Linked DNA regions of Niveibacterium microcysteis. The protein of the gene in region 2 interacts with the protein of the main gene of each other region in a pairwise test. Links are inferred from orthologs where the notes say so. Each region holds a gene or a part of one and is shown on either strand. Other genes may lie near its edges.

Region 1 (5,560 bases), 680 kb from region 2 along the record:
CACGCAGCAGCGTCTGAACGCCTTCGAAGTGCGCCAGCGATTCGACGCCAAGGAATTCGGCGAGCTTCGGCGCGGCTTCGACGAGCGCCTGCATCGCCGGATTCTTGGTGTCCAGGATGCGCAGCGGATTCGAGTGCAGACGACGCTGAGCGTCTTCGTCCAGTTGATCGCGATGCGCCTCGAAATAGGCGATCAGGGCCTGGCGATGCGCTGCACGCTCGTCGCTGGAGCCAAGCGTGTTGAGCTCGAGCGTGATGTCCTCTTCAAGACCCAGATCGCGCCACAGACGCGCGAGCATCACGATATGCTCAGCGTCGATGTCCGGACCTGTGTAGCCGAAGGCTTCCACACCAAACTGGTGGAACTGGCGCTGGCGCCCCTTCTGCGGCCGCTCGTGGCGGAACATCGGGCCGTTGTAATAGAGCCGCTGCGGACCTGACGAATTGATCAGGTTGTGCTCAAGCACGGCACGCACGCACGGTGCTGTGCCCTCGGGACGCAGTACCAGCGGATCGCCGTTCAGGCGATCTTCGAAGGCGTACATCTCCTTCTCAACGATGTCGGTGTGCTCACCGACGCCACGCACGAAGAGCGGTGTGAATTCAAGAATCGGCGTGCGGATCGGGCGATAGCCATAGCTACGCAGCCAGCCGCGCACGATCTCCTCGAACAGCTCCCAGCGTTCGGCGTCGTCGGGCAGGATGTCGTGCATGCCACGCACGCCCTGAATCAGTTTCTGTGCCATCAGCTACCTGTTCAATGTCTCGTCGGCGTCGGAACGCTCAGACGGTCTTTCTTGTGTATTTGCGCGCTACGTAGGCGTCGATCAGCCCGATGAACTCCTGGGCGATGTTGTCACCGCGCAGGGTCACGGTCTTTTCCCCATCCTCGAAGACCGGCGCCGCCGGGGTTTCACCGGTACCGGGCAGCGAGATCCCGATGTTCGCGTGCTTGCTCTCACCGGGCCCATTGACGACACACCCCATCACTGCAAGCGTGAGGTTCTCGACGCCGTCGTACTGGGTCTTCCATTCCGGCATCTTGTCGCGCACGTAGCCCTGCACCGACTGCGCGAGTTCCTGGAAGAAGGTGCTGGTCGTGCGCCCGCAGCCGGGGCACGCCGTCACCATCGGGGTGAAGGCACGCAAGCCCATGCTCTGCAGGATTTCTTGCGCAACGATCACTTCCTGCGTCCGGGCGCCGCCCGGTTCCGGCGTCAGCGAGACACGAATCGTGTCGCCGATACCTTCCTGTAGCAGCACACCCAGCGCCGCGGTGGAGGCCACGATGCCCTTGCTGCCCATGCCGGCTTCGGTCAGACCAAGGTGCAGCGGATAGTCGCAGCGCGCAGCCAGCATGCGGTAGACGGCGATCAAATCCTGCACGCTCGACACCTTGGCGGACAGGATGATTCGGTTGCCGGCCATGCCAAACTCTTCAGCCTTGGCTGCGGACTCCAGCGCCGAGGTGACGAGCGCCTCGCGCATCACCGCCTGCGCATCCATCGGTTCGGCACGGCTGGCGTTCTCGTCCATGATGCGCGCGAGCACCGACTGGTCGAGACTGCCCCAGTTCACGCCGATGCGGACCGGCTTGTCATACTTGCAGGCCAGCTCGATGATCGCCGCAAACTGCGGATCGCGCTTCTGGCCGGAGCCGACGTTGCCCGGATTGATGCGGTACTTGTCCAGCACCTCCGCGCACTCGGGGTAGGCCGTCAGCAGGCGATGGCCGTTGTAGTGGAAGTCACCGACCAGCGGCACATCCACGTTCATCTTCAGCAGCTGCTCGCGAATCTTCGGCACTGCCGCCGCCGACTCTTCGTTATTCACCGTGATGCGCACGATCTCGGAGCCAGCCCGCGCGAGTTGCGCGATCTGGATTGCCGTCGCGATGTGGTCTGCCGTGTCGGTGTTGGTCATCGACTGCACGACGATCGGCGCATCCGACCCAACGCGGACACGCCCGATGCGAACTTCACGGGTACGGTGGCGAGCGGCCGGCTTTCCGCCGAATGGATCGAGAACAGGCATCAGCATCACTTCACGGAAAGGCGCGCCACACTCACCTTGGTGTAGGGCGCGAGATCGACCGGGCGGCCGTTGTATTCGACTTTGACGTTCGGCGCGTTGCCAATCACCAGCGCAAACGGTGCCGTGCCCTGCACCGTCTGTGTCGAACCGGCTTTGCTAAGGCGCGAGAACACCACGCTGCCGGAGGCATCACGCACCTCGACCCATGCGTCCTGCGCGAACGAAAAATTCAAACCGCCCTGCGCTGCACCAACCGGCGCCGACTGCTGCGCGAGTGGCGTAGGCGCCGATTGCGGAGCGGCAGGTTTGACTGCGGCAACGGGTGACGATTGCGCCGCCGAGGCGGTAGCCGGCAGCGATTGAGCAACAACCGGCTCGGACGCGCTCGCGGCAGGCTCGACCTGCGCGGTCACAACGGCCGTCTCTTCGGTGTGCGGCGGGAAGATCGGCTCGGACGCCGCAACGGCCGCAGACTGACTCACCCCACGCTCAACACCCGGAGTGGCACCACGGCCAAACCAATTGAAGCTCGACCACACCAGCCCCAGCGCGACAATCGCGCCTACCACCATGACGGCTGGCAACGGGGACGCCGACCGATAGCCCGACGGGCGGCGCGGCACGGAGCCTTCGGCATTCGATTCAGGCGCGAGCTTCAGATCCTCGCCACGTGCGGGCTGCTCCATGCGTTCAAGCAGCGGTGCAGGATCCAGACCGAGATAACGCGCGTAGTTGCGGACAAAGCCGCGTGCAAAGGCACTGCCCGGCAACTGATCGAAAGCCTCGCTCTCGATCGCTTCGATCTGGCGAGGGGTCAGCTTCAGCGTGGAAGCGACTTCGGCGATACCAAGATTGCGAGCCTCACGTGCCTGCTTCAGGGCAACGCCCGACGCAGCAACGCCGGGGGCATTCGCGTAGCTGTGTGATTCCATTGACGTAGCGCTCAATCAAAGCGCTCCTGCAAATAGTCCTGATATTCCTGCGAACTGGTGAAGCGGCGGCGCAGCTGCGCGGTGTAAGCGGCTTCGGCCTCCCGGTTGCCCAGCTTCCGCTCAACACGCAAACCCAGCCAGACTGAGGCCGCGGTTGGTTCGCCTACACGGTTCAGGTCGGCCACAAGGTCGCGCGCCTTCTGCATCTCGCCTTTGCGGTATGCGATGTTCGCAAGGTTGAAGAGCGCGGTTGCGTTATTCGGGTCGAGCGCCAAGGCGCGAGCGAACTGCCCGCGGGCCGCATCCTCGTTCTTGAGCTTCAGGTAACACAGGCCCGAATTGGTGTACGGGCGGGTCGGGGTTTCGTAGTACGGGTTCTGGGCTGCCTTCGCGAGCAACTCAAGACCGCGCTGCTCCTGTCCACCGTTGCACAGGAACCAGCCGAAGCTGTTGTTGATTTCGGGATCACCGGGCGCCAGCGACAGGGCGCGCTCAAACTCCGACTGCGCGGCTTTCTGCTCATCCAGGTACATATGCACCAGCGCCTGCAGATGATGCGCAGCGGCGTAGCTCGGGTCCTCCTGGACCGCAATCCGCGCCTCCTCCATCGCAACGCCAAGGCGGCCGGCCTTGACATACTCATTGCCCAACTCGACGTGGGCCCGCGAGCGTTTTCGCGCCTCGGTGGTGACCGGCTGATCGGTCGAGGGTCGGTCAGCAACGCCGGCTCCGCCTTGCGACGAAGGGGTACTGCAGGCGGATACTGCCGCCGCAGTCGCGAGCACAAGCATGAGCGAACGAGCCACGATCAAGATCTGACCTCCGTAAGCGAAATGGTGCGCCGCGTAGTGCGGCGCGTTTTATCGATAACCTGCCCGGCGAGCTGACCGCAGGCGGCATCGACGTCGTCGCCGCGGGTCTTGCGGGTGGTCGTCACGATTCCGGCATCGATCAGAATCTGGGCAAAACGCTTGATCCGGGGTGCCGGTGAGCGTTCGTAGCCCGAATTCGGGAACGGATTGAACGGAATCAGATTGAATTTGCACGGCACATCGCGCGTGAGTGCGATGAGCTGCCGGGCATGCTCGTCCTGGTCATTGACCCCGTCGAGCATGACGTATTCGAAGGTGATGAAGTCACGCGGCGCGCGCTCGAGATAGCGCCGGCAAGCCGCCATCAGTTCCACCAGGGGGTACTTCTTGTTGATCGGCACGAGCACGTCGCGCAGCGCGTCGTTGGGCGCGTGCAGCGACACGGCAAGCGCCACCGGGCAGGCGTCGCGGAGGCGATCCATCGCCGGCACGATGCCCGAAGTCGACACCGTCACGCGACGGCGCGAAAGGCCGTAGGCGTGATCGTCGAGCATCAGGTTCAGCGCCGACACCACGTTGTCGAAGTTCGCCAGCGGCTCGCCCATACCCATCATCACGACGTTGCTGATGATGCGTTCGCCGTCCGGGTCCGCACCCAGCAGGCGGTTCGCCATCCACAGCTGACCGATGATCTCGGCGGCCGTCAGGTTGCGGTTGAAGCCCTGCTTGCCGGTCGAACAGAAGGAGCAGTCCAGCGCGCAGCCGGCCTGCGAGGAAATGCACAGCGTGCCCCGCGTCGTTTCCGGAATGAACACGCTCTCGACCGCGTTGGCGTTGCCCACATCGAACAACCACTTGCGCGTGCCATCGGTGGAGATGCTGTCGCGGATCGGATTGGGCGGCACGATGCAGGCCGATTCCTGCAGCTTGGCGCGCAGGCTCTTGGCGACATCGGTCATCGCCTCGAAATCGGTCTCCCCGAAGCGGTGAATCCAGCGCAGCACCTGGCGCGCGCGAAACGGCTTCTCGCCCTGCGCGGCGAACCAGTCTGTCATCGCCTGCGCATCGAAATCGAGCAGGTTGACGCGGTTTTCTTGTGCTGTCGTCATGTTTGTCTCCGGGGGCAGAGACCGTTCAGACCGCCAGCGGGGGTTCAAATTCCCGCCGGCGAATCCGTTGGATCGCTACGCCTCGCTTAGCGGGAGTAGACGTTCATGCCCGGGAAGAAGAACGCCACTTCAACGGCGGCGGTTTCCGGGGCATCCGAACCGTGCACGGCGTTGGCGTCGATCGACTCGGCGAAGTCGGCGCGGATCGTGCCCGGCGCAGCCTTCTTCGGGTCGGTGGCACCCATCAGCTCGCGGTTCTTCGCGATCGCGTTCTCGCCTTCCAGCGCCTGGATCATCACCGGGCCGGAGGTCATGAACTTGACCAGATCCTTGAAGAAGGGACGCTCTTTGTGCACTGCGTAGAACTGACCGGCTTCCTGCTCGGACAGGTGCACCAGCTTGGCGGCAACGATCTTCAGACCCGCGTCTTCAAAACGCTGATAGATTTTGCCGATCACGTTCTTCGCGACGGCGTCCGGTTTGATGATCGATAGGGTGCGTTCGATAGCCATGTTCAAACTCCACGATTGTTGGGTGCAAAAAAGCTAACTTTTGATTATATCAGGGAAAATTTGCTGGACCTCAGCCTTCTTGTGCCAAAACGAAACGGCGCCAGAGGCTGTCAATTGGGCACATTTTCTGGCGCACGCTCGATAGTCTGGCGGCACCTCAAA
Region 2 (5,393 bases):
CCCTGATCGAGCGACGACGCATAGGCCACCATGCCCCAGCGCGACACGGCGCCGTAGGTGGGCTTCAGGCCGGTGACGCCGCACAGCGAGGCGGGCTGGCGGATCGAACCGCCGGTATCGGTACCGGTGATCGCCGGCGCCAGGCGCGCCGCCACCGCAGCCGCGGAGCCGCCCGAAGAGCCGCCCGGTACGCGCGACACATCCCACGGGTTCTTCACCGCGCCGTAGGCCGAGTGCTCGTTGGTCGAACCCATTGCGAACTCGTCGCAGTTGGTCTTGCCCAGCATCACCGTGCCGGCCGCCTTGAGGCGCGCCACGACGGTGGCGTCGTAGGGGCTGACGAAGTTCGACAGGATCTTCGAGCCGCAGGTCGTCAGCACGCCCTCGGTACAGAAGATGTCCTTGTGCGCGATCGGGATGCCGGCGAGCGGGCCCACCGCCCCGGCCGCGCGTGTGGCATCGGCGGCCGCCGCCTGCGCCAGCGCGCCATCACGGTCGACCGTGATGAAGGCGTTGAGCGCCGGGTTCAGCGCGGCGATGCGGTCGAGGAAAGTCTGCGTCAGCTCGACGCTGGAAAACTGTTTTGCCGAGAGGCCGGCAGCAAGCTGTTTGAGGCTCAGTTCAAGCACGTTGGATCCGTGTGGCAGTGCCCGCGATCACCAGAGGTGGTGTACCGAAGGCTTGATCAATCGTTCGTAGATATCGCGCACCGCCGCCATTTCGGCGTCGGTGAGCGCACGCAGTCCTTCGACTGCAAGGTTGGCGTCGAGCTGGTCGGGGCGGGATGCGCCCGGAATCACCGTCGACACTTGCGGGAACATCAGCACCCAGCGCAGCGCCCAGAGCGCCAGCGGCGTGTGGTCCGGGAACACCCGCTTGAGTTCCTCGACCGCCTGCAGGCCCAGTTCGTACGGCACGCCCGAGAAGGTCTCGCCCTTGTCGAACGCAGCGCCATCGCGGTTGAAGTGACGATGGTCTTCCGCACCGAAGGTGGTCTCGCGGCCGAACTTGCCCGACAGCAATCCGCTCGCCAGCGGCACCCGCACGATCACGCCGATGTCGCGCTTGGCCGCCTGTTCGAAGAACAGCCCGGCCGGGCGGTGGCGGAACATATTGAAGATGATCTGCACCGTGGTCACGTTCGGGTACTCGATCGCCTTCAGCGCCTCCTCGACCTTCTCGACGCTGACGCCGAGGTTGAGGATCTTGCCCTCGCGCTTGAGGTCGTCGAACAGGCCGAAGATTTCGGGCCGGTAGAACACCTCGGTCGGCGGGCAGTGCAGCTGGATCAGGTCCAGCGCGTCGAGGCCGGTGTTCTTCAGGCTGGCCTCGACAAACCCGCGCAGGCGCTCGACGGTGTAGCCGGCATTCACATGCGGCGAAATCTGGCGGCCGCATTTGGTGGCCACGAACACGCGCTCGCGCCGCGCGCGCACGACACGGCCGACCGCGGCTTCCGACATCCCGGCCGAATACACGTCGGCGGTGTCGATGAAGTTGATGCCGGCGTCGATCGCGCGATTCAGGATCGTCTCGGCGTTGGCGTCCGAAAATACATCGCCCCAGCGTCCACCGACCTGCCAGGTACCCAGCGCGATCTCGGAAACATCAAAACCGGTCTTGCCCAGCCTGCGTTGCTGCATGGCAGCCTCCCGCTTACTCGATGACCTTCGGAACCAGGTAGAGACCGTCTTCCGCCTGCGGCGCCACCGCCTGATAGGCGTGGCGACGATCGGTTTCCGACACGCGGTCTTCGCGCAGGCGCTGCGCAACGGCCTGGGGGTGATAAAGCGGTTCGACACCGGTGGTATCGACAGCCTGCATGCGTTCAATCAGGCCGAAAATCCCGTTGAGCTTTTCCTGCGAGGCCGCGGCCTCCTGTTCGTCCAGCTCGAGCCGGGCAAGCCGCGCGATGCGGTGAACGTCGTCGTGAGTCAGCGACATGGCCGGAATTTCATTCAAAACAAGGAATTGAATAGGTTATCATAGACCCTTTACCCGCCCTAGCCGGACGGGTGCTGGGCACCGCCGAACGGCGGTTTGCTGCCAAGCGTGGGCTCATTCGCTCGCGGAACGGCCGCCCCGGTTCGCGACATCCGCAACCGGCCATGCGCCACAAGGGCGCACCCCGCACCGCCCCGGGCACACCCCCAGACAAAACACGGATTTACTCAGACATGTTCGGATTCCTGCGTTCCTATTTTTCGAACGATCTCGCGATCGACCTCGGCACTGCCAACACCCTGATCTACGTCCGCGGCCGCGGCATCGTGCTCGACGAACCGTCGGTCGTTGCGATCCGCACCGAAGGCGGCCCCAACGCCAAGAAAACGATCCAGGCCGTCGGTGCGCAAGCCAAGCAGATGCTGGGCAAGACGCCGGGCAACATCACCGCGATCCGCCCGATGAAGGATGGCGTGATCGCCGACTTCACCGTCACCGAGCAGATGCTCAAGCAGTTCATCAAGAAGGTGCATCCTTCTTCGATGCTCGCGCCGAGCCCACGCATCATCATCTGCGTGCCCTGCGGCTCGACCCAGGTCGAGCGCCGCGCGATTCGCGAATCGGCGCTCGGCGCCGGCGCCTCGCAAGTGTTCCTGATCGAAGAACCAATGGCCGCCGCAATCGGCGCCGGCCTGCCGGTGGCGGACGCGACCGGCTCGATGGTGGTCGACATCGGCGGCGGCACCACCGAGGTGGGCGTCATCGCGCTGGGCGGCACGGTGTTCGCCAACTCGGTGCGCGTCGGCGGCGACAAGTTCGACGAAGCGATCGTCAACTACATCCGCCGCAACTACGGCATGTTGATCGGCGAAACCACCGCCGAGAACATCAAGAAGGAAATCGGCTCGGCCTTCCCGGGCTCCGAAGTGCGCGAGATGGAAGTCAAGGGCCGCAACCTGGCCGAAGGCATCCCGCGCGGCTTCACGATTTCCAGCAACGAGATCCTCGAAGCGCTGGCCGATCCGCTCAACTCCATCGTCTCGGCCGTCAAGAACGCGCTCGAGCAGACCCCGCCGGAACTGGGTGCCGACATCGCCGAACGCGGCATGGTGCTGACCGGCGGTGGCGCGCTGCTGCGCGACCTCGATCGCCTGCTGATGGAAGAAACCGGCCTGCCGGTGATCGTCGCCGATGATCCGCTGACCTGCGTCGTCCGCGGCTCGGGCATGGCGCTCGAAAAAATGGACAAGCTCGGCAACATCTTCGCCAACGAGTAAGCTCGCCGCGAAGCAAGCCACTTGGCAGCGCGCGCGTGAAGCGCGCGTTGCCCGTTCACCCCACGCCGCAGGCTTTCCGCACGCGAACCGAAGCGCCCAGACACCATGTCCGTCGTCGGTCACCAGCCTCCTCCATTTTTCAAGCGCGGCCTGCCAGCCTCTGCGCGGCTCACGCTCTACCTTGTGCTGTCGATCGGTCTGCTGGTCGCGGATTTGCGTTTCCGCTATCTCGAAACCGTGCGCCACGGCGTCACGGTGCTGACGTATCCGCTGCAGATCGCTGCTTCAACACCGGCCGAGTGGGCGAATCGGACCTACGACTATTTCTCGTCGCTCAGCAGCCTGCAGAGCGAGATCAAGAGCCTGCGCGCCCGCGCGCTGGATGATGCGAAACGGCTGCTGCGCCAGCAGAGCCTGGAAAACGAGAACCATCAGCTGCGCGAGCTGCTCGCGATGCGTGAGCGTGTCGGCGCCCGCAGCATCGCCGCCGAAGTGCTCTACACCGCGCGCGATCCGTTCGCACGCCGTGTGATCATCGATCGTGGCGAGCGCGACGGCATCGAGCGCGGACTCGCGACGATCGACAACGCCGGCGTGGTCGGCCAGGTGACCCGCGTGTTCCCGCTGCAAGCGGAAGTGACGCTGCTGACCGACAAGGACCAGGCGATTCCGGTGAAGGTCGTACGCACCGGCCAGCGCGCCGTGATGTTCGGCGCCGGCGGCGGCATGCTCGAACTGCGTTACCTCGCGGCCAACGCGGACGTCGAACCCGGCGACGTGGTCGTTACCTCGGGGCTTGATGGAATCTACCTACCCGACCTGCCGGTCGCGAAAGTCGTGAAGGTCAATCGCGACGATGCACGCGGCTTTGCACGCTTCGTCTGCCAGCCGGTCGCCGGCATCGAACGCAGCGGTGCCGTGCTAGTGATCGGCCGCAACGTCAAACCGCTCGAAGACCCTACCGCCAACGATCCGGCCCCGGCCGCAACCACGCCGGGCGGCCGCCCGAAGAGGAAGTGACATGCAGCCGACGCACCGCTCCAGCCGAATCCTGCTGCCGGTCCGCATGGGCTGGGTGTGGATCACCCTGTTCCTCGGCCTGACCCTGAATCTGGTTCCTACCCGCGCACTGCCGGGCGTGCCGGACTTTGTCGCACTGGTACTTGCCTTCTGGTGCGTGCGCGAACCGCTACGCGTCAACATGGGCGCCGGCTTCTGGCTCGGCCTGCTGACCGACATCGGCTACGGTTCGGCGCTCGGCCAGCATGCGCTGGCCTATGTGCTGCTCGCCTTCATCGCGAGCACGATGAGCCGCCGCCTGCTGTGGTTCCCGCCCGCGGCACAGGCGCTGCAGATGGTGCCGCTGTTCCTGATGACGCAGATCGTCATGCTGGTGGTGCGCCTGATCGCCGGGGCGGAATTCCCGGGTTGGGAGTACTTCTTCACCACCTTCACCACCGCGTTGCTGTGGTTCCCCGCGCACTTCGTGCTGCTGCTGCCGCAGATGCAGCCGATCGAGCGCGACCAGAACCGTCCTCTCTGAGCGGCGTCGAAGATCGATGGAATTCAAGACACCCGAACAGGAGATCTCGCGCTTCCGCGGCCGCGTGCTGGCAGCGAGCGTGTTCGTCTTTTTCTGTTTCGGCCTGCTGGTTGCGCGCTTCGTCTGGCTGCAGGTGATCAAGCACGATTACTACAGCACGCGAGCGGAGGACAACCGCATCTCGCTGGTACCGATCGTGCCGAACCGCGGCCTGATCGTCGATCGCAACGGGCTGGTGCTGGCGCGCAACTACTCCGCCTACACGCTGGAGATCACGCCAAGTCGCATCAAGGATCTGGATGCCACGATCGACGCACTGGCCGGCATCGTCGACATCCAGCCGAAGGACCGCAAGCGCTTCAAGAAGCTGCTCGAAGAGAGCAAAACCTTCGAGAGCCTGCCAATCCGCAACCGCCTGACCGATGAGGAAGTCGCGCGCTTCGTCGCACAGCGGTACCGCTTCCCGGGCGTCGATATCAAGGCGCGCCTCTTCCGCCAGTACCCGGAAGGGGAGTTCGCCTCGCATGTGCTGGGCTACATCGGCCGCATCAACGACAAGGAAAAGACGCGCATCGAGGAAGATGACGACCGTGCGGCGAACTATCGCGGCACCGAGCACATCGGCAAGA

Evidence for each region. Proteins that work in one complex are often made in the same cells at the same time.
Region 1: the proteins of JY500_RS18745 (region 2) and JY500_RS15600 interact in binary tests that used the Escherichia coli proteins (3 or more experiments, as listed by UniProt). The link is inferred for Niveibacterium microcysteis from one-to-one orthologs.

Annotation. Positions count from the first base shown.
Region 1 is NZ_CP071060.1:3,432,423-3,437,982, forward strand. What follows is about bases 1,010-3,986. They hold JY500_RS15600 (RodZ domain-containing protein), read right to left. Parts: upstream 2,981-3,986; coding sequence 2,039-2,980; downstream 1,010-2,038. Other genes in these bases: ispG (flavodoxin-dependent (E)-4-hydroxy-3-methylbut-2-enyl-diphosphate synthase), read right to left, coding at 1,010-2,033; pilW (type IV pilus biogenesis/stability protein PilW), read right to left, coding at 2,977-3,771; rlmN (dual-specificity RNA methyltransferase RlmN), read right to left, coding at 3,774-3,986. In the rest of the region: hisS (histidine--tRNA ligase), read right to left, coding at 1-745; more of ispG, read right to left, coding at 783-1,009; more of rlmN, read right to left, coding at 3,987-4,886; ndk (nucleoside-diphosphate kinase), read right to left, coding at 4,973-5,398.
Region 2 is NZ_CP071060.1:4,109,633-4,115,025, forward strand. Bases 1,390-4,199 are described here. They hold JY500_RS18745 (rod shape-determining protein), read left to right. Parts: upstream 1,390-2,177; coding sequence 2,178-3,221; downstream 3,222-4,199. Other genes in these bases: JY500_RS18735 (aldo/keto reductase), read right to left, coding at 1,390-1,643; gatC (Asp-tRNA(Asn)/Glu-tRNA(Gln) amidotransferase subunit GatC), read right to left, coding at 1,657-1,944; mreC (rod shape-determining protein MreC), read left to right, coding at 3,327-4,199. Outside these bases: Asp-tRNA(Asn)/Glu-tRNA(Gln) amidotransferase subunit GatA, read right to left, coding at 1-629; more of JY500_RS18735, read right to left, coding at 657-1,389; more of mreC, read left to right, coding at 4,200-4,241; rod shape-determining protein MreD, read left to right, coding at 4,243-4,764; mrdA (penicillin-binding protein 2), read left to right, coding at 4,781-5,393. UniProt on the Escherichia coli protein: Forms membrane-associated dynamic filaments that are essential for cell shape determination. Acts by regulating cell wall synthesis and cell elongation, and thus cell shape.